One region of the Salinivibrio sp. YCSC6 genome, then DNA from elsewhere that is predicted to be linked to it. Evidence: predicted binding sites of a transcription regulator. Region 1 holds the regulator's gene; the other holds the start of a gene.

Region 1 (16,416 bases):
CCCAGCCATTTATAACCGGCAAGGGCGGCGCCTTCGGTGACACGAGAGAAAGCCAGTGCGAGATCGCGTTTCATGAGTACTCCAAGATAAAAGCCACAAAAACTGGTCAGCCCAGTGAGCGCGCGCCAGTTTACCAGAAATAGAAAACGTTTGCGTACGCCTGTGAGCAGGGGATATGTGGAAATACACGTCAGGCGGATCAGGAATAACACCAAATATGCTGGATTTTTGTGCACTTGCGCGTTGGCAAGGCGCGAGAACAGTGGCAGTCTAGCGTGCGCTCGGTACAATAACAGCGGGGTGCACAATCACGTTGCACGGGTTGCTGCTGATGTCAGTAGTAACGGGATCAATCGTCAGAAATAAGGTGGCCTTGATGTCATTGGAAGTATTAGAACAACTCGAAGCAAAAGTACAAATGGCGGTGGATACCATTTCGCTGCTGCAAATGGAAATCGAAGAGCTGAAAGAAAAGAATGACGCGCTAGAGCGTGATGCAGCCTCGGTGAAAGAAAGCCGTGAAAGCCTCGAGCAAGAAAACGCCAAACTGCGTGAAGAGCAAGAGGCGTGGCAAAACCGTATTCGTAGCTTGCTGGGCAAGATTGAGAACGTCGAATAAACAAAAACAGAGCCGATTGGCTCTGTTTTTCTATCCGCGTGAGGCGACGTATTAGTCGTCGTCTTCCTCGTCATCAACGTCGACGCTATCCATGGTGAGCGCGTCGGGTGAGAGGATCACGCCGGTCGTATCTGCATAGACATGATCGTCCGGGAGGAAAGTCACACCGCCAAAGTTGACGGGAACGTCGGTTTCCCCTGTGCCTTGTTCATCCGCGCCGACCGGAATCGATGCCAGTGCTTGAATACCGATATCAATCTCATCAATGGTGTCAACATCACGGACGCAGCCATACACAATCATACCTGCCCAATCGTTATCAGCAGCAAGCTGTGCAATTTCTCCATCAATCAACGCACGGCGCAGTGAGCCACCGCCATCAATCAACATGATCCGTTGCTGACCGTCTTGTTCAGCAAGCTCGCGGATAAGGCCATTATCCTCAAAGCATTTAACGGTTGTAATCTGGCCACCAAACGCACTGCGGCCCCCGTAAGAGCTAAACATTGGCTCCACGACATCCACTTGTTCAAGATACATGTCGCATAGTTCCGAGGTATTGTATTCCATAGTCTAACTTCTTGTTGAGGCAGAAAAAGGCTGACAACATGCGGTTGCCAACAAGGCTAGTCCAAGTATAACGGGCCGATAAGGCTTTGCAATGCAAAAGGGGACAATCTGTGCCCTGATTACACTAACAGCATACCGGTCATAAAAAGGCCATTGGTGACCAGTGCACAACGTACCATGTTTCCCATCATAGGACGCAATGCGGTGGCGCTTGCGGCTTGATACACTTCACGGCCATGGCGAATCAATAAGGGAACGCCGGCGAGAAACAACCATCCCAGCCAAGCTTGGAAGGTGAGCGCGGCAAACAGCGAATAGCAAACCACGGCACTGGCAAGCAAAATTACATGGTATTGACGACCTCGATGTGGGCCTAACCGTACCACAAGCGTATGTTTGCCACAGGCGCGATCGTTATCAATGTCGCGTAGGTTATTGATGTTGAGCACTCCCACTGCGAGTAAGCCGCATGCGGTTGCGGGGAGGATAACTAGCGAGTCAATGTGTCCAACTTGTAAATAGTAGGTCCCAGCGACACCCAGCCAACCGAAAAACATCAACACGGAGAGATCCCCCAGCCCACGATAGCCATAGGGTTTATTGCCCACGGTGTAGGTAATGGCCGCCACAATGGCCATGACACCGAGTAGCAGAAAACTGACGATATCAGTCGGTTGTTGGCAGGCAATGGCAATTAAACTGCCACCACTAATGAGCGTGAGTAGTACGTTGAGGATGAGCGCACGCCGCATGGTAGCGATACTCACGTGTCCTGACTGAATAGCGCGCATCGGGCCTAGGCGCGCGGCGTTATCTGTCCCTTTCACCGCATCGCCATAATCATTGGCGAGGTTAGACAAGATCTGCAGTAATAACGCGGTGACCAAGGCCATGGCGCTAATCGACCAAGAAAGACGCCCTTGTGAGGCGGCGACCGCGCTGCCACATAAAATAGAGGTAATGGCAAGGGGCAAGGTCTTGGGCCGAGCGGCATCAAGCCAAATAGCCAAAGTGGATTGAGTCATACAGACACTCTCGACGAACAGACAATATCGCCATTATCGCTTAAGCGTGTAAGTGGGCAACGGGCAGGGTGGGGAAATTCGACTTCCGTTTGCGTCAGCGCAAACTTTTATGCAAAAAAGGGCAGCGTTTGCTGTAATGCCGATCAGTTAAGCAAAAAATGATCGGTTGAACGATCCTGAGAGGGTGTCAAAATCCGAGTGTTTCTGCACACTCGGATTTTTTTATGTTCTTAAGACAAGCCCTCGACCGAATACATCAATTCTCTGCTGACCAACTCAATGGTCTATCCGATCTCCTTTGCCCTGAACTCATTCACCAATGTCTTGAGGACACAGGCGTCGCGACGATTCGTAAGCGTAGGCTCCCCATGGAATTGATGGTATGGAGCGTTGTGGGAATGTCACTTTATCGGCATCTATCGATGAGTAAGGTGGTCTCTCAGCTAGATATATTGCTACCGGGCAAGAAACCCTTTGTTGCGCCGAGTGCGGTTATCCATGCCCGTAAGAAGTTGGGGCACAAGCCAGTCGAAGCGGTGTTCAACCAAACTCAGCAATTGTGGCATGAGAAGACCCCACATCCTGACTGGTACGGACTCACTTTACATGCTGTTGATGGCGTAGTTTGGCGAACACCAGATACGGCCGACAACGATAAGGCTTTTAGCCGAACCGGTAATAAAACAACGACGTCAGACTATCCTCAAGTTCGCATGGTCTGCCATATGGAATTAACGAGTCATCTGCTTAACAGTGCTGCCTTTGACTCCGTCTCCGTCAGTGAGGTTGACCTGACCGCTCAGCTTATCGATAAAGCCCCAGATAATAGCCTCACCCTGTTTGACAAAGGCTTTTATGCCTTAGGGCTTCTCCATCGTTGGCAAAGCCAAGGTAAGGAGAGGCACTGGCTAATTCCGTTACGAAAAGGGGCGCAATATAAGACATTGAGAAAACTGGGGCGTGGTCAGGAGCTAATTGAACTCTCGCTAACTGCTCAAGCGAAAAAGAAATGGGCTGATGCGCCAGATACACTGGAGGCGAGACTCATTACCACCAAGGTCAAAGGGAAAGAGGTCAAACTGCTGACGTCAATGACCGACCCCAAGCGGTATATAGGGGCCGATATTACAGAGCTCTACAGTCATCGTTGGGAAATCGAATTAGGCTATCGAGAGATGAAGCAGTACATGCTTCAAAATAGCCTTACGCTAAGAAGTAAAACACCGGCGTTAGTTAAACAGGAGCTTTGGGGGATGTTGCTCGCCTACAACCTACTGCGTTTTATGATGTGCCAGATGGCGTATTCATTGAACACGGTAATGCCATACCAAATAGGCTTTAAGCAGGCATCAATATTTTTAGTGAGTCAGTTGCAGATGCTCCCGGCTGTCGCACCTGGAAGATACCCAGAAGTGCTCCGATATATCCTCGACATGGCAGAGAGCTTTGTACTTCCAGAGAGGCGAGAGAGGACATACCCAAGAGCAGTAAAGAAAAGGCCCAATCGCTATGCGACTAGGCCTTCTAAAAGACGTAACTCAGCTTAATTCACATGCATTACAGCGTTTGCTGCCCTTGATATCGGTATAGATTAGAGAATAAAGCGGCTGAGATCTTCGTCATCCACCAGCTCTTCAAGGTGGCTACGCACGTACTCGGCATCCACTGTCACACTTTGACCGGCGCGCTCGCTGGCTTCGTACGAGACGTCTTCCATCAAGCGCTCCATCAGCGTATGCAGACGACGAGCACCGATGTTTTCGGTTTTCTCGTTCACGCGCCAAGCGGCAGAAGCGAGCTCATCGATACCACTTTCTTCAAACGCCAGATCAATCTCTTCGGTTTTCAGCAAGGCGGTATATTGCTGGGTGAGCGAGGCGTTTGGTTCAGTGAGGATACGCTTAAAGTCATGGGTTGATAGGGCTTCAAGCTCAACACGGATTGGCAGACGGCCTTGCAGCTCTGGGATCAGATCAGACGGACGTGACACTTGGAATGCGCCTGAGGCGATAAACAGGATATGATCAGTTTTGATCATGCCGTGTTTGGTTGAGACCGTACTGCCTTCCACTAACGGCAGTAGATCACGTTGCACCCCTTCGCGCGATACGTCACCGCCGCTGGTGTTACCGGATTTACAAATCTTATCGATTTCATCAATAAAGACGATGCCATTGTTTTCCACCGCATGAATGGCTTGCTCTTTGATGTCATCATGATTGACCAGCTTGGCTGCTTCCTCTTCGGTCAACACCTTCATCGCGTCTTTGATTTTCATCTTACGCTTTTTGGTGGTGTTGCCTGCCAAGTTTTGGAACATGCCTTGTAGCTGGTTGGTCATTTCTTCCATGCCGGGAGGCGACATAATCTCAACGCCCATTTGTGGAGCGGCAACGTCGACTTCTACTTCTTTATCGTCGAGTTTGCCTTCACGCAGCTTTTTGCGGAAGTTTTGACGGGTTGAAGAGTCTTCCTGACTGGCTTCATTTTGCCCCCAAGCGTCACGGGCTGGTGGCAGCAAGATATCGAGGATGCGCTCTTCCGCTTGCTCTTCAGCACGGAATTTCACTTTCTCCATCGCTTGCTGTTGGGTCATGTTCATCGCCACATCCGCGAGATCGCGAATAATGGTTTCCACTTCTTTACCCACATAACCGACTTCGGTGAACTTGGTCGCTTCGACTTTTATGAAAGGCGCATTGGCAAGGCGCGCCAGACGGCGAGCAATCTCGGTTTTACCCACACCCGTCGGGCCAATCATAAGGATGTTTTTCGGCGTGACTTCCGCACGCAGATCTTCTGGCAGCTGCATACGGCGCCAGCGGTTACGCAGTGCGATCGCCACCGCACGTTTGGCTTTATCTTGGCCGATAATATGGCGGTCAAGCTCATGCACAATTTCGCGTGGAGTCATTTCAGACATGACAAATCCTGTTATTTACTCTCGAGTTCTTCGATGGTGTGATGCTGGTTGGTGAACACACAAATGTCACCAGCGATCGCGAGGGCTTTTTCGGCAATTTCTCGGGCGCCTAGTTCTGTATTTTCGAGCATGGCGACAGCGGCGGCTTGCGCAAAGTTGCCACCCGAGCCAATCGCAATGAGATCACGCTCAGGCTCGACCACGTCGCCGTTACCAGTGATGATCAGTGACGCGGTTTCATCCGCCACCGCCAACAAGGCTTCGAGCCGGCGTAGGGCGCGATCGGTACGCCACTCTTTGGCGAGTTCAACCGCCGCTTTGGTGAGATGGCCTTGATGCAATTCGAGCTTGCGTTCAAAGCGCTCAAATAGGGTGAAGGCATCCGCCGTACCGCCAGCAAAACCAGCTAATACTTGGCCGTTATATAAACGGCGAACTTTGCGTGCATTGCCTTTCATGACAGTGTTACCAAGGGAGACTTGGCCATCGCCAGCAATGACCACTTTACCTTCGCGGCGAACGGAGACGATTGTAGTCACGGGAACCTCTTTGTTTGTTTCTGGTGCACCAGATGGGTGATTACCTTAAGAGTTTGGGCCGCGGACGAGGGTTTTCAAGGGGAGTGGTAATATTTCCTCGCGCTGTCTTGCCACCGATGCCTTACCGGTCCGACTAAAAAACGGACCGGTAGAGCAGGACAAACGGATTATTCCCAATACCAGATGGCGCAGGGTTCGATACCCGCACGACGTAGCATGTTGCGATCTCGCTCAGCTTGGCGTTTACGTGGGTAAGGGCCGAGCACCACACGGTACCAAGCGCCTTTTTCGCCTTGGCTGACTTTGATTTGGCTTTCAAGGCCTTGAAACGCAATCATCGCTTTACGCTCACTGGCTTGTTCGCGGCTGCGGTACGCGCCACATTGCATCAGGTAAGGACGGGTTGATTGAGGAATTTCTTTCGCTTCAACCTCCACCTTTTTGCTTTCCAGCTCTTCGATGTAGCTCCATTTTTCTTTGGGCTTTTCAGGCAAGGTGCTTTTCGGCTGCGGCTTTGCCGGTGCAGTGGGTTGCTGAGGTTGCGCTGGCGCCGGCGTATCGGTTTGGCTCAAAAGGTATAAACCATAGCCAAACGCGCCCACGAGCGCGATCGCAAGCAGTGCCCATTTGAGTGGGAAGCCTTTACGAGCCGGTGGTTGGCGACGGGAGTTTTTTTTGCGTGGCGCTTTGCCACGTTTGACGTAATCACGAGTTGCCACAGCAAATAATCAAATCAAGAAGCCAGTAAAGCGCTCATGTTACTGGCTTCAACCCGTGCTGACTAGTCTTACTATCGAGACGGGGGCGCGACACTCTCACGGATCACCAATTTGGCATCCAGTAAGCGAGAGCCGGCGTTCACATCTCGTCCGCGTAAGATACTGAGTAACATCAGCATTGCTTGACGACCAATGTCATAGCGAGGCTGTGATACCGTGGTAAGCGGTGGATCGCAGTACTCAGCGAATTGAATGTCATCAAAGCCGACAATAGAAATATCTTGCGGCACACGCATGCCCAAACGTTTTGCCTGCTGCATGGCACCCACTGCCATCACATCACAATGACAGAATACGGCGGTGGGGGGCTCAGGCAGGGATAACAGGCTTGTCATGGCCCGAGCACCAGATGCAAAACTGAAATCCCCAGTCACACTGTAGGCGGGGTTAACCGTGATCCCAGCTCGGCGCAGTGCTTGCTGGTAGCCTTGGGTGCGGAACTGTGTCAGTGCCGTATGGGTTGCGCCGGTAATGTTGGCAATACGGGTATGCCCCACTTGGGTCAGGTAGTTGACTGCCTCGAATGCCGCGGTGAGGTTATCGATATGCACGGTAGGCAACTCGAGCTCTGGCGCATATTCACAGGCCATCACCAAGGGGGGAAGATTTTTTTGCTCTGGCTTGCTGACATCAAATGGGACATCCGTGCCCAAGAGCAGCATGCCGTCGGCTTGCTTGGTAAAGACTAAATTCACAAAGGAGTTTTCACGGTTTTGCTGCTGGGCGCTGTCGCCAAGCAAGACCAAGTAGCCATGTTCCATCGCCGCTTCTTCGATACCGCGAATGATCTCACTAAAGTAGGGATCGCAGATATCCGGAATGATCGCGACAATGGTCTTAGACTCATTGCGGCGAAGATTGCGCGCGAGTGAATTGGGGGAGTAGCCAGCTTCAACCACGGCCTGTTCGACCTTCTTACGCGTGGATGCAGACACCTTTTCAGGGTTCATCAGTGCGCGCGAGACCGTGGCAGTAGATACACCGGCAATGTGGGCAACGTCCTTCATTGTCGCCATAATGACAGTCCTCTTGTTGTCTGAGTTAGTCAGATCAGTAAGTTATTCACTCCTCTGACCTGTCTAGGATGCGTCAGTTTGCGAAGGTATTCTACCTAGGCTTGGCCCATATAAATACGAACAAGCTAACACTTATTGCAAAGAAATCGTGATCTACGTCGCTTTAATGCAAGGGAATGTTAAGAAAGGTCTTGCGGCTCAACATCTAATGACCATCTAACTTTGCGTGACAAGGGCAATTGTTGGATGACGGGCAAGGCAACGGTGAGCCATTGTTGCATCACTTTTCGTGACGGTGCCTGGATCAGCAGTTGCCAGCGATAACGCCCTGCGCGTCGCGCCATCGGCGCAGGCATCGGCCCCATAATGTGTACCTCATCATGTTGAATGGGTGAGGCGGCCAAGGTTTGTCGGACTTGCTGTAAAAATTGCTGCACGCTGTTGTCCTCATGCCCTTCGGCACGAAACAGGCTTAAGAAGGTATAAGGGGGCAGCCACGCTTGGCGACGTTCTGCCAATGCAGAGTCAGCAAACGCCTGATAACCCTTGTGGATCAGCGCTTGAATGAGACTGTGCTCAGGGTGGTGAGTTTGCAAAATCACCGTACCGGGTTTGCTGGCGCGGCCAGCTCGCCCGGCGACTTGTACCATCAACTGCGCGAGACGCTCTGGGGCACGGAAGTCATTACTGAACAAGGCGCCATCCACATCGACAAGCGCCACTAAGGTGACATTGGGAAAGTGATGACCTTTCGCAAGCATTTGGGTGCCGAGTAGGATTTGATACTCACCTTTTTCGATGCCGGCGAGATAGCTCTCTAGGCTGCCTTTGCGTCGGGTATTGTCGCGATCGATACGGACCGTATTGTAGTCGGGAAACAGTTCGCCCAGCTGGGCTTCGAGTTGCTCGGTCCCCACGCCCACACTGATCAGCTGTGTCGAACCACAATCCCCACATTGGGGCGGCACGCGTTTTTGATGCCCGCAATGGTGGCAGCGTAACTCTTGATGCTGTTGGTGGAGGGTGTAGTAGGCATCACAGCGTTGACAACTGGCGAGCCAGCCACATTCGTGACACATCATTGCAGGCGCATAACCACGGCGGTTTAAAAACAACATCACCTGATTTCCCTGCTGAAGATGCTGACGCATTTCGGCAATTAAGGGCGCCGATAAGCCCGCCTCAAGATGGTGGCCTTTGATGTCGAGCACCCCTTGGCGGGCGGTGACTGCATTGCCCGGACGTTGGGTTAAGCGTAAGTATTGGTATTTTCCCGTTTGTGCATTGTGTAGCGTTTCCAATGACGGTGTTGCCGAACCGAGCACCACAGGTATCTTTTCTTCATGACCGCGCATTACCGCCAGATCGCGTGCATGGTAGCGAAAGCTGTCTTGCTGCTTATATGAGGGATCGTGCTCCTCATCAATAATGATGATGCCAAGCTTCGCCATTGGGGTGAAAAGTGCTGAGCGTGTTCCAATCACAATTGCAGCTTGATTGTCGCGAGCCGCCAGCCACGCGCTGAGTCGCTCCGTATCATTGAGCCCCGAATGCATCACGGTAACCGGGACGTTAAAGCGGCGTTCGAATCGGCGGATGGTCTGCGGGGTGAGGCCAATTTCGGGCACCAATATTAACGCCTGCTCGCCACGCGCTAAAACCGGCTCTAAGACGTTTAAATACACTTCGGTTTTGCCCGAGCCGGTAATACCTTCTAAAAGCACACAGGCAAAGCCATCGCTGGCGTTGATGGTGGCAACGGCCATGGCTTGTTCATGGTTCAGTGAGGGCTTGTCTTCACTGATGGTAAAATGCCGTGCCCAAGCTTTGCCTTCAAGCGGTGGGGTGTAAGGCGCGATCCAGCCTTTGTCCACCAAGGTATTAATCACAGCGGGGGTAATGTCTTGCTCCACGAGGTCGGCATGCGGAGTAGGGCCGTGAGTGAGCAGGGTTAACACACGCGCTTGTTTTGGCGCGCGGGTAAGCCCGGTCACCGGTTGATTCTGTCCGGCTTCGGTCAATTGCCACCATTTTTGCTGCTTGAGCGCTGCGGGTCGACCTTTGCGCAGTAGCGTCGGCATCACGGCGCCCATCGCATCGCCAAGTGGATGATGATAAAAGCGACTTGCCCATTGCAACAGGTGATAGACGGCAGGAGTCCAAAGTGGCGCGTCATCCAATACCTCAGTGATCGCCTTGACTTGATGGGCGGCAACACTAGGTGTGGTGGTGATGGCAGTGACAATGCCGACCTTATGCTGGCGACCAAAAGGCACCTTCACACGTGCTCCCACCACAGGGACGTGTTCGGTAATCCGGTAATCAAAAGTTTTCGCCAGCGGGACCGGTAAGGCCACTTGTGCAAACTGTTCCATCACAACATCTTATCGGCTAACAAGACGCTCAGTGTAACGGCTTGACCCAGGTAGGCAAAGCCTTGTTGTTGGATACAAGGTGATGGGCGACTGCACAAAAAAGTTGCGAAATCGAGGTCGCTTGATTAGAATTGCGCGCCTTAGAAAATGTTTGTTAACGACGTGTGGTGCCCGGCTTAGGATCGGGAGAGCGACACGGCCTTCACTATGAGGTTATCCCTATGAAAGCTGGTATCCATCCAGAGTACAAAGCTGTCACTGCTAAGTGTTCTTGCGGTAACGAATTCGCGTTCAACACCACTCTTGGTAAAGACATCAACCTAGACGTGTGTGACAAATGTCACCCATTCTACACTGGTAAGCAACGTATCGTTGACACCGGTGGTCGTGTTGACCGCTTTAAGAAGCGTTTCGGTGCCCTTAGCAGCAAAAAATAAGCCGCTAACAGCCGAATGCGAAAAAGGGGTGCGAAAGCGCCCCTTTTTTGATCCCGTCGTCACCTTTTTAACGTCTAGAGGTCGGAGGTTAACGTTCGGGGCCGTTTTAGACTGGTGGACCTTTAGCCACTGCGTTAACATCGTTTATCTTGCTCGAATCTACCCTGTGGTTTGAGTATAGCGTTGCTGATATCAGCAGCCTTCCCAGCTGATATTGGTGCATCCCTTCACGATAATAACTAGGAACACTACATGTCGGACGATAAACGCCAGCAAGCGCTGGATTATCATGCATACCCTACTCCCGGAAAAATCTCTGTTGAATTGAGCAAGCCTGCTGACTCGGCGGCGGATCTGGCGTTGGCATACAGCCCAGGCGTTGCAGAGCCGGTCCGTGAAATCGCTCAAAACCCAGACGCTGTGTATCAATACACCGCAAAGGGCAACATGGTTGCGGTGATCTCAAACGGTACCGCCATTTTGGGATTGGGTAACTTAGGGCCAATGGCCTCAAAGCCCGTCATGGAAGGTAAAGCTTTATTGTTCAAGCGTTTTGCTGGCTTGGACTCGATCGACATTGAAGTCAAACACCGTACTATCGATGAATTCGTGGATACCGTTGCGAACATCGCGGATACCTTTGGGGGCATTAACCTTGAAGACATCAAAGCGCCGGATTGCTTTGAAATTGAAAAACAGCTGATTGAACGTTGTGAAGTACCTGTTTTTCACGATGATCAGCACGGTACCGCGATTGTTACCGCGGCGGGTATGCTGAATGCTCTTGAGCTGCAAGGCAAAGATATTCGTGAAGCCACCATTGTGTGCCTTGGTGCTGGTGCAGCGGCTGTTGCCTGCATGGAGCTATTGATCAAATGTGGCGCGCAACGCGAAAAAATCTACATGCTGGATCGCAAAGGCGTGATCCACACCCGTCGTGACGACATCAATAAGTACAAGCAATTGTTTGCCAACAATACCGACAAACGTACCCTCGAAGATGTGATTGAGGGCGCTGATTTGTTTGTGGGTGTGTCAGGGCCAGACTTGCTCTCGCCAGAGGCACTAAAACTGATGGCCGATAAGCCGGTTGTTTTTGCTTGCTCGAACCCAGACCCTGAAATTAATCCAGAGGTCGCGCATCAAGTCCGTGATGATTTGATCATGGGAACAGGGCGCTCGGATTATCCAAACCAAGTCAACAACGTACTCTGCTTCCCGTTTATTTTTCGTGGAGCGTTGGATGTGCGTGCCAGTGAAATTAATGATGCAATGAAACTGGCGGCCGTTGAGGCGATCCGTGGTTTGGCGAAAGAGCCTGTCCCACAATCGGTATTGGACGCGGCAGGTGTTGATGCGCTGCATTTTGGCCCGGATTACATTATTCCTAAGCCAATGGATGCACGCTTATTGCCACGCGTGGCTCGCGCGGTGGCACTTGCAGCGGTTGAAACTGGCGTCGCCCGTATCGAGATGCCAGACAACTATATGCTCGACAAGGCGTAACATGCTCGACAAGGCATAATGCGTGAGCGTTAGGAAAAACGTGCTCTCATAAAACCTGAAAAGGTTGTGCCGAGCACCGATGATGACAAAAAACCCGCCAATCGGCGGGTTTTTTTAGTATTCGCTATCGTCGAACTCGATACCTAGTTCTTTCATGATCTGACGCGCTTCAGCAGGAATGCTGTCAGGCTTGTCTTTGCGAATATCGTCATCGGTTGGCAATGGCTGGCCGGTATAAGCATGCAAAAATGCTTCACACAGCAGCTCACTGTTGGTCGCGTGACGCAGGTTATTAACCTGACGGCGTGTCCGCTCGTCAGTGAGAATTTTTAAAACTTTAAGTGGGATAGAAACGGTGATTTTTTTCACCTGCTCCTTTTTCTTACCATGCTCGGCATACGGATTAATGTAATCGCCGTTCCACTGCGCCATGTCTCACCTATCTTGATTATTGAATACCCAGAATGATGCTGCGGAGATTCTAGCTATATTAACCGCCACATGCAAAGCTGTATAGACGTCTAGAAGTGTTGACGTCTCAAAAAGTGCAGGGTAAGGTGAGGATAACAACGCTGGCTCGCGCACCACATCGCAAGGATGAACCATGACCCGAAAAAAAACTGACACCATCGCTGTAAGAACTGGCATTGGCACCGACACGCAACATCATGCGGTGGTTCCCCCTTTATATCTCTCGACCAATTATCGCTTTCCCGCGTTGGGGGATGTGCCCACCTATGACTATGCACGCGGAGGGAATCCGACCCGCGCCCAGCTAGAGCAAGCATTGACTGACTTAGAAGGGGGCGCGGGGGCCGTGGTAACCAACTGCGGGATGTCCGCGATTAATTTGGTGTTATCGCTATTGAATGCGGGTGACAAAATTGTGGCCCCGCATGACTGTTATGGTGGCACGTATCGCTTGCTTGAGTCCCGAGCCAAGCAGGGAATTTGGCAGGTTAAATTTGTCGACCAATCCGATCCAGACGCCTTGGCGAGCGCCTTGGCAGAATCACCGACGTTGGTGCTGGTGGAAACTCCATCTAACCCCCTGCTGCGCGTGGTCGATATTGCCGATATTTGCCAACAAGCGCATCAAGTCGGCGCTTGGGTGGTGGTCGACAACACTTTTTTATCTCCTGCTTTACAGCAACCACTTGCGCTAGGGGCCGACATGGTGGTGCATTCGACCACCAAATTTATTAATGGGCATTCTGATATTGTCGGTGGCGCGGTTATTGCAGCAACCAGTGAACTTGCCGAAACCTTAGCGTGGTGGGGCAACTGTATAGGAGCCACGGGCAACGCGTTTGACAGTTATATGACATTGCGAGGGTTGCGTACCTTAGGCGCACGGGTTAAACAACACCAGCAAAACACGCAAGCGGTACTCGCCTATTTGCAAACGGTTCCTGCTGTGCGCCAACTCTATTATCCGGGACTCACGACCCATCCGGGTCACGAAATTGCTGCCCGTCAGCAATCAGGCTTTGGTAGTATGCTGAGCTTGGAATTGGATACCGACAGTGACGGGGTGGCGCGTTTTATCGCAGGCCTTTCGCTATTTGCTTTAGCAGAGTCGTTAGGCGGTGTAGAAAGCTTGGTCACACACCCAGGCTCCATGACACATCGGGCGATGAGTGATGCGGCGCAAGCGGAAGCGGGTATCGCACCGACCTTGCTGCGCTTTTCAATCGGATTGGAAGATGCGGATGATCTCATCGCTGATTTGGCCAACGCTTTTGCGGCATTGGCCGCGTAACCTGAACAACGTTACGGCGCTGTTCCTTGCTTTACCCTGATATTTGGTTAGACAAAGAGAGACCTTGTCATGCATGCGCAATCGACGGAGACGTCCCCTGAAGCACAACGACAACTTCATAAATTTGGCGGCAGCAGCTTAGCGTCGCCCGCCTGCTATCGTCGGGTTGTCGATGTATTGACCGCCCACGCGGGCCGCCAAGATTTGATTGTGGTCTCCGCGGCAGGCAAAACCACCAACCAATTAATTGCTTATCTGGCTCAGCTCAACAAAGACGGTCGCCTCGCCCATGAAACGCTACAGACCTTGCGCGGCTTTCAGCAAGATTTAATTGAAAATCTTATTGATGGTGAAGACAAGCAGCGCCTTGTCGATGCCTTGTATGCTGACATCGCCACGATTGCGACCTTGGGAGAGGGCTCGCTGACTGACGCAGATAAGGCGCGTATTCAAGGGTTTGGCGAGGTATGGTCGGCCCGCTTACTGGCGAGCTTGCTTAGCCAGCACCAGCAACCCGCTGTAATGTTGGACTCACGTCTGTGTCTACGTGCAGAGCGAGCAGCGCAGCCAGAAGTTGATCGGGGAGCGTCTTGGCCATTGCTGAACAACCAGTTATCCCAATATGCCCACACCCAAGTGGTGATCACGGGCTTTATGGCACAAAACCAAGCGGGAGAAACCGTGCTGCTTGGCCGCAATGGCTCCGACTACTCGGCAACCATTTTAGGTGCCTTGGCCGGGGTGAGTCGGGTGACGATTTGGAGTGACGTGGCTGGAGTGTACAGTGCTGACCCGCGTCATGTCGATAATGCCTGTTTGTTACCTTTGATTCGATTGGATGAGGCGGCTGAGCTGGCACGTCTTGCTGCCCCTGTGCTCCATAGCCGCACCTTACAGCCGGTGGCGCAGAGTGCCACCGATCTTACCTTACGCTGTACGCATGCACCTGACAGTGGCTCAACCCGTATCGAACGTGTGCTCGCCTCTGGGCGTGGTGCAAAGATCATTACGGCGCTAGATGATGTCTGTCTGTTGCAGTTTGATGTCGCACGCGGCCTCGACTTTCAGGCGTTTAAGCAGGAGCTAAGCCGCACTCTGACTCAGCTCAAGCTGCAACCTCTGGCTGTCGATTACCGTGATGACCAGCATCGCATTCAATTGGCATTCAGTGCAGAAGTGATCGATACCGTGATGGCACAGATTCAGGATGCGGGCCTGTCTGCGGAATTGCGTTTGCGTGAGGGCTTTAGCATGGTGGCGGCAGTGGGGGCCGGTGTGGTCAATAACCCCGTCCATTGCCACGGCTTTTACCAACAGCTGAAAGCACACCCTGTCGAGTTTATGAGTGAGTCGGCGTCTGGGCTTAGCTTAGTTGCGATTTTGCGTCAAATGCAGACCCAAGCCTTGGTGGCGGGGATGCACGATGCGCTGTTTCAGGCTCAGCGCCGCATCGGTTTGGTGTTAGTGGGAAAAGGTAACATTGGTACCCGCTGGCTCAGCCTCTTTGCCGAGCAAAAAACAGCGTTGGAGAAGCGCCATGGTAAAGGGGTCTCATTGATCTCTGTGGTGGATAGTCGCAACCAATGGCTGGATTTTGCCGGTATCGATCCTAGCCGTGTGTTAGACGGATTCGATGACAAAAGCGAGCCGTATTTTGATGACGAGTGGCTTACCCGCCTGCTCAATCATCCCTATGACGATGTGATTGTGCTGGATGTCACTGCCAGTGCATCACTCGCATACTTGTATCCGCGCCTTGCCGAACATGGCTTTCATTTGATTTCGGCGAATAAAGAAGCGGGGGCGGCACCGGCAGAGCAATATCATGCTATTCAGCAGGCCTTTGCCAAAACTGGACGGCATTGGCTCTACAACGCGACCGTCGGGGCGGGATTACCCATTAACTACGCGGTACAAGATTTACAGGAAAGTGGCGATCAGATCCTAGCTTTATCCGGCATTTTCTCCGGCACACTCTCGTGGCTATTTTTACAATTTAGCGGCGAGGTTCCGTTTAGTGTGCTGCTTGAGCAAGCTTGGCAGCAAGGGTTAACCGAGCCTGATCCGCGTGAAGATCTCTCCGGCGCGGATGTGGTGCGCAAGCTGGTGATATTAGCGCGTGAGGCCGGTATGGCGTTAGAGCCGGAACAAGTGAAAGTGGAGTCGTTAGTGCCAGAGGCGCTGCAAGCGCTTTCTTTGGACGGTTTTTTAGATAACGCCAGCCAAATGGATGAGGTGCTGCATGAACGCTTAATGAAAGCACAACGCGACCGCTCGGTGCTACGTTATGTGGCGCGTTTAGACGGCCAAGGTAAAGCGCAAGTCAGCTTAGAAACTCTGCCGATTGAGCACCCGCTGGCGCATCTACTGCCGTGTGACAATGTCTTTGCGATTGAGAGCCAATGGTATCGCGAAAATCCATTGGTCATTCGTGGCCCCGGCGCGGGGCGTGATGTCACCGCAGGCGCGATTCAATCCGATCTTAACCGTTTGATTGGACGTCTCCACTAGCTAGCGCATTTATATTCCACGTTGACTAGGCTGCTCAATGATGCGTTGAGCAGCCTTTTTTCTGCCACGCATCGACGGCTTTTCCACCATACTGATCCTGACGGCCTGATTCATAACGTTATGAGTTTTTTTCATTAATGTATCGTTGACATTCTCGCCGGATAACGCCAATCTTTAGACATATGGACGTCTAAACGTATAAATCAAAACACACATCATCGCACACACCATATTGGTTGCAGGGAGAGGGTATGAGCTACACGCACGCGGGCCACATTGATGCACTGAATCAGAACATTGCTGACCTAAATGGCGACATTAACGTCTCATTTGAGTTTTTTCCGCCGAGTACCC
Region 2 (16,416 bases), 1.4 Mb from region 1:
AATTGTGACTTTGTCATGATGCCTCACTCGGGGTACTGGCGACGTTAACTTTCGGGGCCGCAAACCCGCGAAAGATATTATGAACAGAAAGCAGCGCAAACACGCCCACCACCACACCAAGGTGCCAGGCTTCGCTAACGCCCAAACTCAATAACGCCATACTCATCAACGCGGAAATAATCATCTGTCCACCACCGGAGAGCGCAGCGACGGTGCCGGCTTGGTTAGAGTAAGGTTGCATCACCTGAGACTGGGCGCACGGCAGCGCAATCCCGTTACCAAACACCATAAAGAACTGCCCTATCATCAGCAGTAAAGGATCCATCGGAGTCAGCCATAACCAAACCGCAGAGATGAGCTGCATCACGGGTGCCATCAACAGCATACGCTTGGTACCCAAACGCGGCCTAATGCGCGAAACCAGCGCACTACCCAGCAATAAGCCACATGTTGGTATAAGCGCCCACAACGCATATTGATCCGAGGTCATCCCGATGCGCTCTTGCATTAAAAATGGCATCAGCGACACCGTGGTAATCACCAAGGTAAAATTCACCCAGCTAATACTGGCGAAATAGAGAAAATACGGTGTTTTTAGCAATGCGCCATAACGGCCGAGGATCACCTTCACATTGGGCAACGGTGAACGGGCGAGCATGCTTTCTTTGAACAGGAAAAACAGCACGCACCACACCAAGCTGGTGTACACCATTAGCAAAATAAAGATCGCCAGCCAGCCTAAGTTATGGTTAACAAAGCCACCAATCACAGGAGCCACAATAGGCGTAAATGATGCGACCATGATTAGGTATGACATGGCTTGCGGAAGCTGATCCCCCGAATAAGAGTCACGAGTAAAGGCTCGTGAGAGCACGGCACAACAGCCGGTGCCTATTCCTTGGATGCAACGGCCAATGACTAGGCCAGTGAAACTGGCGCTAAAGCTCACCATCACGGTTAAACCAATCAAGGAGAGCAATACCCCAGCCAATAACACGCGGCGACGGCCAAGTGCATCCGAGATCGGCCCGTAGATAAACTGTGATGGCCCAAAGCCGAGTAGATAGGCAGAGATCAGCAGCTGGACATCATCCATACTGAGGCTAAAGTCTCGGGCTATCCACGGCAAAGACGGGAAGACCAATCCCATACTGAACTGCCCAATGCTGACTGTTAAGCATGCCAGCAATACGGGCGACCAATTAAATGGACGAGTAGCCGATTGCATCCAATTTCCTGTGCATTTGCGTCGAGAAAAGAAAGGCAAGTGTCAAGCCAGTACGCGGCATAAATCACACTTTGATTGGCATAGTAACGCAATAAGCAACTGAGTGGTAACAAAAATTTAAAATTCGCTCGCGTTGGGTTGGATGGAGGAAAGCGCGGCTAACGACGAAGATCGCACGTCAGCAAGACTGGCAACATGGCACAAATAAAAGGCATGCGATGGATCCAAAAAGCCCGATACGGTTTCGCGAATCGGGCATCTTAACTATTGAGCGCGACGCGCATTTAAAAAGCGGGTTCAATCGTGCCTTTAAATGTCTTTTCAAGAAAGTCACGGGTTTGTTGGGACTGAAACAGCGCCACCAAACGTTGTAGGTCGGGGTTGTCTTTATCTTCTTCGCGGGCGGCCACAACCATCACCGCCAAGGCAGCATCTTTCGACTCCAAGAAAATACCTTGCTCACTCGGGCTTAATCCCGATGACATCACATAGTTCATGGTGATCGCCGCCGCATCGACATCCTGTAAGCTGCGTGGCAGTTGTGCCGCCTCAACCTCAACAAATTCGAGTTGTTTAGGATTGGCGATGATATCTTGCAAAGTAGCTTTAAAGCCGACACTGTCGGCTAAGGTAATTAACCCCGCCTCTTGCAGCAATAACAATGCGCGCCCCGCGTTGGTAGGATCGTTGGGGATCGCAATTTGTGCGCCATTCGGCAGCGCATCAACATGCTCAACGCGATCAGAGTAGATCCCCATCCGCATCAAAATGGAACGTCCCATCGATACCAACTGGCTACCGTTGTTTTGGTTGTAGTTATCCAAAAACGGCTGATGTTGGTAACTGTTTAGATCTAAGCTGCCATCCGCCAAGCCAGCATTGGGGGAAATATAGTCGGAAAATTCGACCACCTCGACCACAATCCCCTCAGCTTTTGCTTGCTTGGCAACCGCTTCAACCACTTGTGCATGCGGCCCCACTGTAGCGCCAATTTTGATCACCTTATCTTGTGATTCTGAACAGCCAACCAGCGTGAGCGTGAGTCCGAGTATGAGAATAAAAGAAGCACGTAGAGATTTCATCAATCGGTAATCCTTTCCGAAAAGCCATTTAGATGTCTATACTGCCAAATAAGAAAAAGATGTCAATCATTGTTTATGCGATTCTCTGGACGCTTGATCGCTTGTCGCTAAGGGCGCGTATTAGTCAGCATGTTCAATCGATTATCAGGAGGCGCGGATATGACCAAGCTGTTTCCTTTGCCCCTCTTTTTGTTACCGGGTGGCAGAGCAAAACTACGTATTTTTGAACCCCGCTATTTACGGTTGGTACGCGAATGTACCGCCAACGGAGAAGGGTTTGTCCTTGCGATGATGCAAGGTCAGCGGCTTTATAAATACGGTACTTTGGTCGATATCGTTGATTTCGAGACGCTTCCCGATGGATTGCTGGGCATAACCATTGCGGGCCGACAACGGGTGGAAATTATGTCAACCGAACAAGCGCCCGACAAATTGTGGTTGGGTGAAATACGTACCCTGCATGATTGGCCACACGATGATTATGTCGATAATACGGACGATAAGGTGCAAGCGCGCATTGCCACCAGCCTCAAGCACATATTTGCTGCCCATCCTGATCACGCCGAGCAGTATGAACAGCCTCATTTCGAGGATGTCACCTGGGCGTGTCAGCGTTGGTTAGAGATTCTGCCCCTCACGAGTGCGCAAAAACAATGGTTTATCGCACAAGACTCTGCCGATGAGGCCAAGCAATTCATTCACCAACTGCTTGAAGAACACGTCGAGTGATCCAAATGATTTGTGGTGCGTATTGGGGTGTCAGATGGACGGCACTGACAGATAGGACTCAACTATGACTGCGCCTCAAACCATGTATACTGAAGCTTCAACCTCGAGACGGAATACACGTACCACAATGACTGACGTGACGAAGGAAGAGTTGTCGGAGCTATTATTACGCGTTGCGGAACAGCGAGACCGTGTCGCCTTTGAGCGTTTGTTTCGCTTTTTTGGCCCGAAGATCCGATCTTATGGAACCAAACATCTGCGCGCGGACGGACAGGCGATGGAGCTGGTCCAAGAGACCATGTTGGTGGTGTGGCGAAAAGCCCATCTTTACAACGCGGAGAAGGGGGCGGCAACGACCTGGGTGTTTACCATCATGCGTAACATCAGCTTCGATATGCTTCGTAAGGTGCAATCGAACCGCGAAGATAATTTTAGCGACGAGATTTGGCCGATACTGGAATCCGGTCAACAAGACAATGAAACCGACTCAGGTGCTCAGCACATGATGGATCAGGAATTATTATCCTTCATTGATGAATTACCTGAGGTACAACAACAGGTGGTGCGTGGTGTGTACTTAAAGCAACTCACTCACCAAGAGCTATCGGACCAACTTAATGTTCCATTAGGGACCGTGAAGTCGCGTTTGCGACTCGGGCTCGAGAAGCTGCGCAATCATCTGGAGGTCAACAATGATTAAATATCATCCTTCTTCCGAACTGCTGGATGCCTTTGCAGCCGGCCAATTACCGACATCCATGGCGATTGCTCTCTCTGCACACGTTGAATTATGTCAACAATGCCGTGAGCATGTGAGTGCGAAAGAAGAAGCGCTAGCATTAGCCGCGTTTGAAGAGGCTGAGACCGAGCACGAGTTCGCAGCAGGCACTCTGCCTTGGGACGATGATCTAGAAGCGGACATGATGAGTGCGATTTTCGACGCCCCTGAACAAGACGAGGCATCACGCATTCAAGTCGCTCGGTCAGACGAGATTCGCGTTGGAGACAAAACCTACACACTACCACGCGCACTGCAGCGTTTTAGTGATTCGAATTGGTTATCATTCGGCAAGGTGCAACGCGCAAGGCTGAACCTTGAAGAAGGTGCCACACGTGCGAGTTTCTTACATATCGACGAAGGCGGCTCGGTTCCAGCCCATACACACAAAGGCTATGAGCTGACGCTATTGCTCGATGGCACCTTTGAAGATGAAAGCGGACAATACTCGCCGGGTGACTTTATTTTGTTGGATAGTCGACATCATCACACCCCCTCCACCAAAGACGGGTGTCTGTGTTACACGGTCGCGAATGCGCCACTGCACTTCACCAAGGGCGTAAGTAAGCTACTTAATACCGTGGGTCATGCGATTTACTAAAAATCCTTGTGCTAGTTGTTATCCTATCTTTGGCGGCGAAAGCCGCCTTTTTTTATGCTGTTCAAGACAATAAATGCGTACAAATGCTCGGCGCATTAAAACGATTTCCTCACATCTAGCGCCGTGATAACAGAATAATTACACTAAAGAAACTTTCATTTAATGCCAACTGACTGACAGAATCCCACCTAACTAGTGCAAACTATCAATTTTCACTTTACATAGGGTGAATCAAACTGGTTTAATTCCCCACTTCTAACGATTCATTAACAGCCATTGATAAAAAACACAGTGAAGTGAGACACACATGAGTCAAACACAACTCGCCAGTATCAGCCGAGGTCACTCGTTGGTACTTCAAATCGTTATAGGTATTCTTGCTGGGGGCGTACTCGCCTATCTGTCGCCTGAGTTGGCGAGCACAGCAGGTTTGCTTGGTAAGCTTTTTGTTAGCGCACTGAAAGCAGTTGCACCCATTTTGGTCTTCGTTTTGGTTGCTGCCTCTATTGCTAACCAAAAGAAAGGTCAGCGCGCCAACATGCGCCCTATTATTTTCCTCTACCTGCTCGGCACGCTGGCGGCATCCTTGACCGCGGTTACCATGAGCTTTTTGTTTCCGACGACCTTACAGTTTGCCGCAACCGATGCAGCTGTCGCGCCACCGGAAGGCATTACCCAAGTATTAAACACCTTGCTGTTTAATATTGTCGATAACCCAGTCAACGCTCTGATGTCCGGTAACTATATCGGTATTCTCGCGTGGGCGATTGGTTTGGGCATTGCCTTACACCATGCATCAAGCGAGACCAAACGCGTCTTCTCTGACGTGTCTGAAGGCGTGTCTATGATTGTGCGCTTCGTGATCCGTTTTGCGCCCATCGGTATTTTTGGCCTTGTCGCCAACACCTTGGCACAAAGTGGTTTTGATGCGCTGCTTGGCTACATTCATTTGCTTGGCGTGCTCCTTGGCAGTATGGCAACAATCGCGTTGATCATTAACCCACTGATCGTGTTTTATAAAACGCGCCAAAATCCGTATCCACTGGTTTTCCGCTGCCTGCGTGAAAGTGGCCTTACCGCCTTCTTTACCCGTAGCTCAGCCGCGAACATCCCTGTGAATATGCAGCTGTGCCGTAAACTCAAGCTTGATGAAGATACTTACTCTGTCTCGATTCCACTCGGGGCAACGATCAACATGGGTGGCGCGGCAATCACCATCACAGTTCTTACACTCGCCGCTGTACATACCTTGGGAATTGAAGTGGATATTGCCACTGCAATTCTGCTTAGCATTGTTGCCGCAGTGTCTGCGTGCGGTGCCTCAGGCGTTGCAGGCGGCTCGCTCTTGCTGATCCCACTGGCGTGTAACTTGTTTGGTATCCCGCACGAAATTGCTATGGAAGTGGTCGGTGTTGGCTTTACCATTGGTGTGTTGCAAGATTCGGCAGAAACGGGGCTTAATAGCTCAACAGACGTAGTCTTTACCGCCGCAGCCTGTATGGGTGAAGAGCGTAAAAACGGATAAGCCGATAAAGGGCGTTTTATCGGCACAAGGCGGATAGCGCTCCCATTCAGGCTTGATACAAAAAGCAGGTGCTTGGCACCTGCTTTTTTTCGTTTATGCTCTCGTCACTAGCCCTAACCTTCCAGTACCTTCATGAGTAGTTTGCCGTCGTACATGGCTTGTTTCACCATCGCAGCGCCCGGCATAGTCGCTTGCGTGTAGAAATAACTTTCTTCCAGCAGTAAGTTTTGGCTGTATAAGGGGATGGTTTGCGTCTTTAAGCATTCCATGATTGCTGGATAGAGCACAGATTTCGCCCGGTTAAACTCGCCGCCGAATAATATTTTTTCCGGATTAAATAAATTCACCACGATGGCGATCGCTGTCCCTAGGTGATGGCCAAGCTCTGTAATCACGCGTTGCGCCAACGCATCACCGGCAACGGCGGCATCACAAATCGCGTCGATAGTGAGGGTTTTACCGCGCAATTGACTAGGGTGCCCCTCTGCGAGCAAGGTTTCTACTTGCTCAATGACCGCGGCTAAACTTGCTACGGTTTCCAAGCAGCCATAGTTGCCACAAAAGCATCGCTTACCAAATGGCTTCACTTGAATATGACCCAGCTCACCCACATTCCCCACGCGCCCTTGGAGCACTTTCCCTTCTAGGATGATCCCAGCCCCAACGCCATTGTGAACGGCAATCAGCACCGCGCTATCTGATTCTTTTGCGTTACCAAATAACTTTTCAGCCAGCGCCCAAGAGCGGGTATCATTACCCACAAAAACCGGTAATCCTGTTTCTCGATGCAGGACGGGCCCCAATGGCATATGGCTAACCTCAAAGTGCGGCATTTGAATGACCGTTCCCTGTGCACTATTCACTAAGCCTGGCAAAGACACCGCGATGCTTGTCACGCGGTCCACCACTTCATGATGACGCGAAAAGAAGGCTTTAACGTACTCGACAATGGTCGCTAGCAAGGCCTCTTGAGGCATCACCGCCAACTCATGGCGTTCTTGTACCAGAATGTCACTGCTTAACGAGTGCAAAGCCATCGTGAGGTAGCCGCGCCCTAAACGCATCGATAAGAATTGCCACCCGTCATTGTCCAACATCAACCCAACGGCGGGTCGACCACGCATACTGGTTTCTTGAATTTGTGTTTCTTTGACAAGGTGCGCGTCCATTAGCTCACGGACAATTTTAGTAATGCTGGCAGGTGCCAGCTGGCTGCGTTTGGAGAGCTCGATGCGCGAGATAGGCCCAAAGCGGTCGATCAAGTTGTACACTGTGCCGGCATTTTTGCGCTTGATATGATCAATATGCCCCGGCTGCCCAATAATCATGCCCTGTCCTATTACTGCTGGGATCTGGCGATCCTATTCATGATGATGCGTATAATTGAATTTTTTTACTTTGCGAACTAATTGTGAAGCACAATGAGGTCGCCGCGTGATATCTATCACTTTCAGGTGTGAAAATCGCGTTTAGCCTCACGAAACCATACGATTTAGTAACTATGGTAAAAATCCAATCAATCGTGAAAAAGCAAGATCTGCGGAGGATAAATTGGCATAATGCGCCGTCGAATCGAACCGCCAGAAAGCATGATGTACCGAGTAAACGAAATTTTTGAAACTATTCAGGGAGAAGGCACATTTACTGGCGTGCCCTCCGTCTTTGTCCGCTTGCAAGGTTGCCCTGTCGGCTGCGCTTGGTGCGATACCAAGCAAACATGGGAAACCGATGATAACGATCAGCAAGACAAGATATTTATTATCGATAAGTCAGAAGACTCACCTACTTGGTGCTGGCTGAGTGCGAAAGATATTGCGACAGAAATCACCCAACGCTATCAGGCTAAACACATTGTGATTACTGGGGGGGAGCCTTGCCTATACGACTTGGTGCCCTTAACCGAGGCGCTAGAAGCGGTTGGGTGTCAGTGCCAAATTGAAACCAGTGGCACGTACGAGGTAAAAGCCAGTCCGCAGACTTGGGTCACGGTATCACCTAAAATCAATATGCGCGGCAAATTACCGGTACTGGCCAGTGCGATGGCGCGCGCGAACGAAATCAAACATCCTGTGGGCACCGAGAAAGACATTGCACAGTTAGATACCCTACTTGAGCACTGCCCACCGTCACCAAAGGCAACCATTGCGCTACAACCGGTCAGTCAAAAGCCGCGAGCCACTAAACTTTGTATTGATACCTGTATTGCGCGCGGCTGGCGCTTGTCGATACAAACGCATAAATATTTAAACATTGCCTAGCGCCAATAGAGCCATCGTATTAGCCGATATGAAGTGTATCGATAAGAGAGCCGAGTGATGATACTCGGCTCTGTTTTATTCACCGCGGTAAGTGCAGCCTGCGGTACAGGTTTCCTTCACCATTACCTTGCTTAATAAAGGCAGGTTTGGCTTGACCTGTTGCCATATCCAACGCGCCAACACTTCGCTGGTTGGGTTTTCCAGCCCTTCAATCTCATTGAGATAGTAGTGGTCAAGACGATCATAGATAGGCTTGAAAGCGGCTTTAATGTCAGCGAAGTCGATTACCCAGCCTGTGTGTGGGTCAACATCCCCTTCTACATACAAACGCACCATAAACGAGTGACCGTGCAAACGCCCACACTTATGTCCTTCTGGCACATTCGGTAAGTGGTGTGCGGCCTCAAAGGTAAATTCTTTAAACAGTTCAGTTGTCATACTGCCAAATCCCATCAACAACAAGATGGCGCATGCTACTCAACTTCCCTGACCGACACAATCTCTATCCCTGAAATCAACGCGATTATAGCCAAAGCAAACCGTTGCCCGTCGCAAAGGTGCGACAATTTACGTCGATGAAATCACACATTTTATATGGGAATCGCGGCATCTGGTGAGACACGGTTTAACATAGATCTGACAGAATTCAATTGACATACATATAATTTAATAACAAACGGTTGACTCATGCGCATGACTCTCGCGAGCAAACTTCTCCTTTCGCTTTTTCTCGTCTTCGCTCTGGTGCTTGTGACCTCGTTGGCCTATCAATCACATCAGCAAAAAGCGCTGATGACCTCGATAGTCAGTGAACAAACGCTCGATAAAGCATCCAACTATTTCGATAGCCTGAATATGTTGATGCTGACCGGCACAATCAGCCAACGAAATACACTGCGTGATAAAATGCTTTCACACAAAGGTATTGAAGAGGCACGTGTTATTCGGGCAGAAGCGATCACCCGCTTTTTCGGTCCAGGCAACCCTGAACAAGCCCCAAAAGATAATATTGACCAACGTGCACTTGATGGCGAGACCATTGTTGAAACCTTTGACTCTGAATCCGGCAAGGGGTTGGTTGTGGCACTGCCAATGAAAGCCAGCAGTGATTATCGCGGGACCAATTGCCTACAATGCCATGTTGCCGAAGAGGGAACTGTGCTGGGCGTTATTCGACTCGAATATGACTTACAGCCGCTCTATGGCACCATTGATAAAGAAATGCTGATCACTGCCGGCATCATGGGCAGTATCGCCGTATTGGGTTTTCTTATCTCACTGACTGTGATCCGTCGTTGGGTGGTATCCCCCCTCAAACACGTATCGGCCTTTATGAAGCGAACCAGTCGCGACAAAAACTTGGCTGAGCGCTTGAATGACACACGCAATGACGAGATTGGCGAGTTATGTAACAGCTGTGACCAATTACTCGATAATTTCTCTGCGAGCTTACAACAGGTGCAACGTACCTCAGAGACGCTGTCGTCTGAAGCGTTAAACCTCATTCGCGTCTCTGGGCATACCGACCAACTCGCCGATAGCCAACGTCATGAAACCAATGAAATGTCTACGGCCATCAATGATGTTCAGCAACATCAACATGACATTCAAAGCCGTACGAGCGAGGCTGCACAATTGAGCGAATCTGCCGCCACTAGCGCCAATCAAGGCAGTGAACTGGCCAACGTCGCCGCCAATGATATCCGCAAACTGATGGATGATATTGGTCAAGTACGCAGCCAGATTTTGGATGTGAACCAACAAAGCCAACAAGTGACAACTATTTTGGGTGTGATCCGCGAGATCGCTGAGCAGACCAACCTACTCGCGCTGAATGCGGCGATAGAAGCCGCTCGCGCTGGTGAACAAGGTCGCGGCTTCGCCGTGGTAGCTGAAGAAGTACGTAACTTGGCCAGCCGTAGCCATGATGCAACTGGGGAAATTCAAACCATTATTGAAAACTTGTGCTCAGGCAGTGAAGCCTCCGCTCAAGCAGTCGAAGCCACCACAGAAAGCGCGAATCAACGTGCCGAGACGGTGATGCAGCTCTCTGACGCTTTGGCCGATATTGCTGAGCAAGTCACCACCGTGAACAATAATACCGATGACATTAGCCAACAAAGCCAACATCAAGCACAAATGACCGATGCCTTGCTCGAGCAAGTTGGCCGGATTCAAAATCACGCTAACGATACCGCCAATAATGCGAATGAAGTGAAAGCAATCAGTGCAAATCTCGAACAACTGGTTGAACAGTTAGAAGGATTAATTGGACAATTTCAACTTTCAGACCGCCTCAAGCCTTGAAGCTACACAAGATACAGGTAAACTTGCTAGTCTAACTTGCAAATCCACTTTCTCGGTGGCATTGACCACCGAGTTGCCCTAAACGGAGATAGAAGCGAATTATGACATACGCGCCTGTAGTAGACGTCCTGCGCGGCAAGGCGGCAGTCGACACTGAAGTGACTGTTCGCGGTTGGGTTCGGTCTCGCCGAGATTCCAAAGCCGGTATTTCTTTCCTCGCCATTTATGATGGCTCTTGTTTCGACCCTATTCAGGCCGTGGTCCCCAATGAGCTGGAGAATTATCAGCAAGACGTTCTGCGTTTAACAGCAGGCTGTTCTGTTGAAGTGACCGGTAATGTGGTGGAATCACCAGGGAAAGGTCAAGCGTATGAGCTACAAGCTACTGCCGTGAAGGTAGTCGGTTGGGTTGACGATCCAGACACTTATCCGATGGCCAAGACGCGTCACTCAATTGAGTACTTGCGCGAAGTGGCTCATTTACGCCCTCGCTCTAACGTGATTGGTGCGGTTGCTCGTGTACGTCATACCCTTTCTCAAGCTATTCATCGTTTCTTCCACGAGCAAGGCTACTACTGGATGTCTGCCCCGCTGATCACTGCATCAGACTGTGAAGGCGCCGGTGAAATGTTCCGCGTATCGACACTGGATATGGCCAATGTGCCAAAAACGGAGCAAGGCGATGTCGACTTCGACCAAGACTTTTTCGGCAAAGAGGCTTTCTTGACCGTATCCGGTCAGTTAAACGCTGAAACCTATGCTTGTGCGCTGAGTAAAGTTTATACCTTTGGCCCAACCTTCCGCGCTGAAAACTCTAACACCAGCCGTCACTTGGCCGAGTTTTGGATGGTCGAGCCTGAAGTGGCTTTTGCTGATCTTGATGATGCAGCAGCGCTAGCTGAAGCCATGTTGAAGTACGTCTTCAAGGCCGTGTTGGAAGAGCGCCGTGACGACATGCAGTTCTTCGAGCAACGCATCAACAAAGAGGTGATTACGCGTCTTGAAAACTTTGTTGACGCTGATTTTGCCCAAGTTGACTACACCGACGCGATCACCATCTTGCAAAACTGCGGTAAGACGTTCGAGTTCCCTGTCGAATGGGGTATTGATCTCGCCTCCGAACATGAGCGCTATCTAGCAGAAGAACACTTCAACGCACCTGTTGTGGTGAAGAACTATCCAAAAGATATTAAAGCCTTCTACATGCGTATGAACGATGATGGCAAAACCGTTGCTGCAATGGACGTATTAGCGCCTGGCATTGGTGAGATTATCGGTGGTTCACAGCGTGAAGAGCGTCTTGACGTCCTGGATCAGCGCCTTGAAGAAATGGGTCTCGAGAAAGAAGACTTCTGGTGGTATCGCGACTTGCGCCGTTACGGCACCGTGCCTCACTCCGGCTACGGCCTCGGATTTGAGCGTTTGGTATCTTACGTTACCGGTATGAGCAACATCCGCGACGTGATCCCATTCCCTCGTTCGCCACGTAACGCGAGCTTCTAAGTAAAAGACCATTCAAAGGCTGCGAGTACGCAGCCTTTTTCTTGCCTATTGGTACGCTTGGTATCTCTGGGCATGGCTGGTGGTTTCTATCCAAGAAAACAAGTGGTATAACGATCCCAGCCTGAGTTTCATTCATCATTAACCATGGACGACACCAATGTTTGAGAAAATTTCTGCCGCTCCCGCCGATCCGATTTTAGGACTGACTGAAGAATTTAAAGCGGATCCTCGTGAAACGAAGATCAACTTAGGGGTCGGCGTATACAAAAACGAGCACGGTGAAACCCCTGTGCTGAAAACCGTTAAAAAAGCCGAAGCATTGCTGCTCGAAAAAGAGAGCACCAAATCCTATCTAAGCATCCCAGGTACCGCGGAGTACGGCCTAGCCGTTCAGCAGCTTCTATTCGGTGAGCAAGCTTCAGTTATCAAAGATAAACGCGCTCAAACTGCACATGCGCCGGGTGGTACCGGGGCGTTACGCCTTGCTGGCGAGTTCATTAAGCGCCACCTCGGTGATGTCACGGTGTGGATCAGTAACCCAACGTGGGCCAACCACAAGGGCGTGTTTACTGCCGCAGGCCTACCTCTGGCCGAGTACACCTACTACGATGCCGCGAAGAATGACAAAGATTTTGCCGGCATGGTCGCGGATCTAGAAAAAGCAAACAGTGGTGATGTGGTCTTGCTACATGGCTGTTGTCACAACCCAACCGGTATTGATCCGACCGATGCGGAATGGAAAGTCTTGGCTGAGCTATGTCAGCGCAAAGGCTTACTGCCGATGTTCGACTTTGCCTATCAAGGCTTTGCGCAAGGTGTTGAAGAAGACGCATCAGGTCTACGTATCTTTACGCAAACCTGCCCAGAGCTGTTGATCGCCAGCTCTTTCTCAAAAAACTTTGGCTTGTATAACGAGCGTGTGGGTGCCTTTACTCTGGTTGCACAAGATCAGCAACAAGCCACAACCGCCTTTAGCCAAGTGAAAGCTATCGCGCGCGTGATCTACTCTAACCCACCAGCCCACGGTGCAGGTATTGTGACAGAGATCCTCAATAACCCCACGCTAAAAGCAGAGTGGCATCAAGAACTTGCTGATATGCGCGATCGTATTAAAACCATGCGCACCGAGTTTGTAGCAACTCTAAAAGAAAAAGGCGTGAATCGCGACTTTAGCTTTATCGAGCAACAAAATGGGATGTTTTCTTTCTCTGGCTTGACCAAAGATCAGGTGAACGCGCTAAAAGCCGAACACGGTGTTTATATCGTCGGCTCAGGCCGCCTCAATGTAGCGGGTATGACGCACACCAATATGGGGCCACTTTGCACTGCCATCGCAAAGGTTTTAGACTAAGCGCCACTGTCATCGAAATGTCATAAAGGGCCGACAGGCCCTTTTTTTTGTCGATGCACTCATTAAAGCAACATTGTATTAACAAAAATATCATTAAAAAGCCCATAGCCGCTAGACTAAAACTAATAAGGCTCTTATGAACTGTGACCAGAAAGATAAATACTATGAGTGGTAATGAAGTTGTATTTGGTGACGATGAACGCCTCGTCTCGACCACCGATAAACGTGGCGTTATCACCTACTGTAATCCCGAATTTATTCGCATTGCTGGCTTTGACGACAACGAATTGATGGGGGCACCCCACAACATCATTCGCCATGCTGATATGCCCAAGGCCGCTTTTGCCGACATGTGGCGGAACCTCAAAGCCAATCAACCTTGGCGCGGTATCGTTAAAAACCGCTGTAAGAACGGCGATTATTACTGGGTTGATGCTTACGTGACCCCGATCTATGAACGCGGTCAGGTAACAGGCTATCAGTCTGTGCGGGTCAAGCCAGATCCCGCGGTGAAACACCGTGCTGCCCAGATCTACAAAAAGCTATGTGCCGCCGAAAAAGGAGGCAAATCACTGGGTGGTTTCTCCATTGAGAGCATTCCCGGCGCCGCTAAACTGGCACTACTTGTCGCCGGCCTCGCTGTTGCGCCCCTCTCCCTCGCCTTTGATCCCAATATCAATGGGTGGGATATCGCCAGCGCTGTCGCTATGCCAGCCATATTGGGCACTCTATTTCGTGATGAGCTGTTGACTCTGCCCGCTTTGATTCGTGGTTATCAAGCCGACTATGACAGTATTAGCCGCTATATTTATGCAGGAACTGGCTTGAGTTCAATCGCCGATTACAAGATTAAGATGCTGCAAGCGCGGATTCGGACCATCCTCGGCCGTATGTTGGATGCCTCCTTGTCTCTCAATCGTTTTTCTGATGATTTGAGCGCCCTTTCGCAGCGTGTTTCTCAGGCGATCAATACCCAAAGCCATCAAATCACCTCAGTGGCCAGCAATATTGACCATGCCTCAGACTCGGCCAATAAAGTGTTAGAGAACGCGCAGCAAAGTGCTGAACTACTGCAATCAGTACAGCAACAAAGCCAAGAGACACAAGCGCTGCTGCATCAAACCGGTGAGCAACTTCAAGCCCTAGCCAAGCAGTCTGAAAGCTCGTTATCCGCGACACAGCAGCTTTCTGTGACCGCAGAGCGAGTCACCGATTCAATGAGTGAAATCAGTGGTATTGCTGAGCAAACCAATTTATTGGCCTTGAATGCCGCGATTGAGGCTGCGCGTGCCGGTGAACAAGGTCGCGGGTTTGCAGTTGTCGCTGAAGAAGTCCGCGCCCTCTCTAGCCGCACGCAAGGCGCTACGGAACAAATTCAGCAATCCATCCAAGAGATGCACGAAACCATTCAACAATGGCAAGCGCAGATCCATGTCAGTCACGAGCAAACCCAACAATGTGTCGATACCACAGAACATAGCATTGTCAGCTTGAACGCGGTGACGACGGCGATTGATGATGTGGTGGCGCGTACCAGTGAAACTCATCACTCAGCACAAGCGCAACTGCAGACGTTTAATGATATTAATCGTGATATCCATGCCATTGAGTCGGTATCACAGCAAAACCTCAATGAAGTGAATGATGTCTCACAAGCAAGTGCAGAGCTGCGCGACAAAGTCCGCCAGTTCCACGATATTGCCAAGCAGTTTGAATAGTTATCCCTTAGCCGTTTCGTCGTCGCTTACCGATTAAGCTCAGCATTGAGGCGATAAAAAACGCCCACTATCTCGCGATGGGGGCGTTTTTCTTATCGTTTCGCTTACTAAGCGTCTCGCTTCCTAATTGATACCGTGCAAAAATTCAGCGCGCGTCGCAGCATTCTTTTTAAACTGACCACCTAAAGCTGTGGTAGTTGTTTCACTGTTCGCATCCATCACCCCACGCGATTTCACACAATAGTGTGTTGCTTCGATACGAACGGCGACATTGTCGGTTTCAAGTAAGGTTTGCAATGCCACCAGCACCTGACGCGTTAATCGCTCTTGTACTTGGGGACGTTGAGCGAAGAAGCGAACAATGCGATTGATCTTGGATAGCCCAATCACTTTCTTATCCGGTAAATAGGCGACCGTTGCGCGCCCATCAATGGTCACCAAGTGGTGCTCGCAGGTACTGGTGACTGAAATATCCTTCACACGCACCATCTCGTCGCAACCCATCTTGTTTTCAATCATGGTTACTTTAGGGAACTGCGTGTAATCCAAGCCCGAGAAGATCTCGTCCACATACATCTTTGCGATTCTTGCTGGTGTCTCCGCCAAGCTGTCGTCAGTCAAATCAAGATCAATAGATTGCAGGATTTCACGCATGTGAAATTCAATTTTTTCTTTTCGTTCTGCCGCAGACAACGCTGACTTTGCTGTCATCGGTGTCTCAATACCACGAGCAACCAGCGCTTCCTGAACTTTTTTTGCAGCATCGCTCAATGCCATGATGGATTCCTTTTAGGTCTGGCCTAAGTTGTTCTTTTCAGTACACACATTGCCCGCGAACGGATCAGTGCTTTCATTTAATAGAAGAATAACGTTAATCATTTAAAAATACACCTTGTGAATACTATGGCTTTTACTACTTGACCCATAAATGCGCACTTAAGTGTCAAGCCAAGTGAACACGGGAGGTTTGCATGTCTGATTCATTCCACAAGGTCTGTTTTTTTCTTTTCGATGTGGCGTCAAATCGGTTGGCCGTCATCAAGGCTTCAAGTTAATGAAACATATTTGTCATGTTTCTTTCCTAAAGTGCCTCTCGTTCGAAACAACAAACCGCGACTCATCGCAAATAAGGGATACGATATGAAATCTAAGGTCTTTGGCGCCATCGTGATGGCAGGTGCCATGTTCTCTGCCTCAGCAAGTGCACAAGAAACTGTTTCAATCTCTGGCTCAACGTCAGTAACCGAAGTCATGGAAGTGTTGGCTGAAACCTATCATCAGCAACACCAAGACACCTACATCGAAGTACAAGGCACGGGTTCGTCAGCAGGTATCAA

The links. Region 1 encodes MetJ, which represses methionine synthesis genes. Its sites were predicted from a motif close to TTAGACNTNTANANGTCTAA; they were not measured.
Region 2: the regulator MetJ is predicted to act here: its motif matches at 2,339-2,358, upstream of E8E00_RS05790 (MetQ/NlpA family ABC transporter substrate-binding protein).

What each region holds. Positions count from the first base shown of each region.
Region 1 is NZ_CP039516.1:2,683,489-2,699,904, reverse strand. Features, by position in the region: gene glpX (class II fructose-bisphosphatase) at 1-74, opposite strand, end outside; gene zapB (cell division protein ZapB) at 377-619, shown strand; gene rraA (ribonuclease E activity regulator RraA) at 671-1,189, opposite strand; gene E8E00_RS12555 (1,4-dihydroxy-2-naphthoate polyprenyltransferase) at 1,309-2,214, opposite strand; gene E8E00_RS12550 (IS4 family transposase) at 2,439-3,761, shown strand; gene hslU (HslU--HslV peptidase ATPase subunit) at 3,806-5,137, opposite strand; gene hslV (ATP-dependent protease subunit HslV) at 5,149-5,676, opposite strand; gene E8E00_RS12535 (SPOR domain-containing protein) at 5,844-6,395, opposite strand; gene cytR (DNA-binding transcriptional regulator CytR) at 6,467-7,504, opposite strand; gene priA (primosomal protein N') at 7,651-9,849, opposite strand; gene rpmE (50S ribosomal protein L31) at 10,068-10,283, shown strand; gene E8E00_RS12515 (malic enzyme-like NAD(P)-binding protein) at 10,536-11,789, shown strand; gene metJ (met regulon transcriptional regulator MetJ) at 11,904-12,221, opposite strand; gene metB (cystathionine gamma-synthase) at 12,394-13,551, shown strand; gene E8E00_RS12500 (bifunctional aspartate kinase/homoserine dehydrogenase II) at 13,621-16,062, shown strand; gene metF (methylenetetrahydrofolate reductase) at 16,314-16,416, shown strand, end outside.
Region 2 is NZ_CP039516.1:1,242,467-1,258,882, reverse strand. Features, by position in the region: gene E8E00_RS05800 (GNAT family N-acetyltransferase) at 1-17, opposite strand, end outside; gene E8E00_RS05795 (multidrug effflux MFS transporter) at 14-1,228, opposite strand; gene E8E00_RS05790 (MetQ/NlpA family ABC transporter substrate-binding protein) at 1,513-2,310, opposite strand; gene E8E00_RS05785 (LON peptidase substrate-binding domain-containing protein) at 2,470-3,039, shown strand; gene E8E00_RS05780 (sigma-70 family RNA polymerase sigma factor) at 3,104-3,739, shown strand; gene E8E00_RS05775 (ChrR family anti-sigma-E factor) at 3,732-4,418, shown strand; gene sstT (serine/threonine transporter SstT) at 4,726-5,943, shown strand; gene E8E00_RS05765 (ROK family protein) at 6,057-7,271, opposite strand; gene queE (7-carboxy-7-deazaguanine synthase QueE) at 7,536-8,201, shown strand; gene queD (6-carboxytetrahydropterin synthase QueD) at 8,277-8,639, opposite strand; gene E8E00_RS05750 (methyl-accepting chemotaxis protein) at 8,889-10,508, shown strand; gene asnS (asparagine--tRNA ligase) at 10,610-12,010, shown strand; gene E8E00_RS05740 (amino acid aminotransferase) at 12,168-13,361, shown strand; gene E8E00_RS05735 (PAS domain-containing methyl-accepting chemotaxis protein) at 13,526-15,079, shown strand; gene folE (GTP cyclohydrolase I FolE) at 15,203-15,859, opposite strand; gene E8E00_RS05725 (phosphate ABC transporter substrate-binding protein) at 16,220-16,416, shown strand, end outside.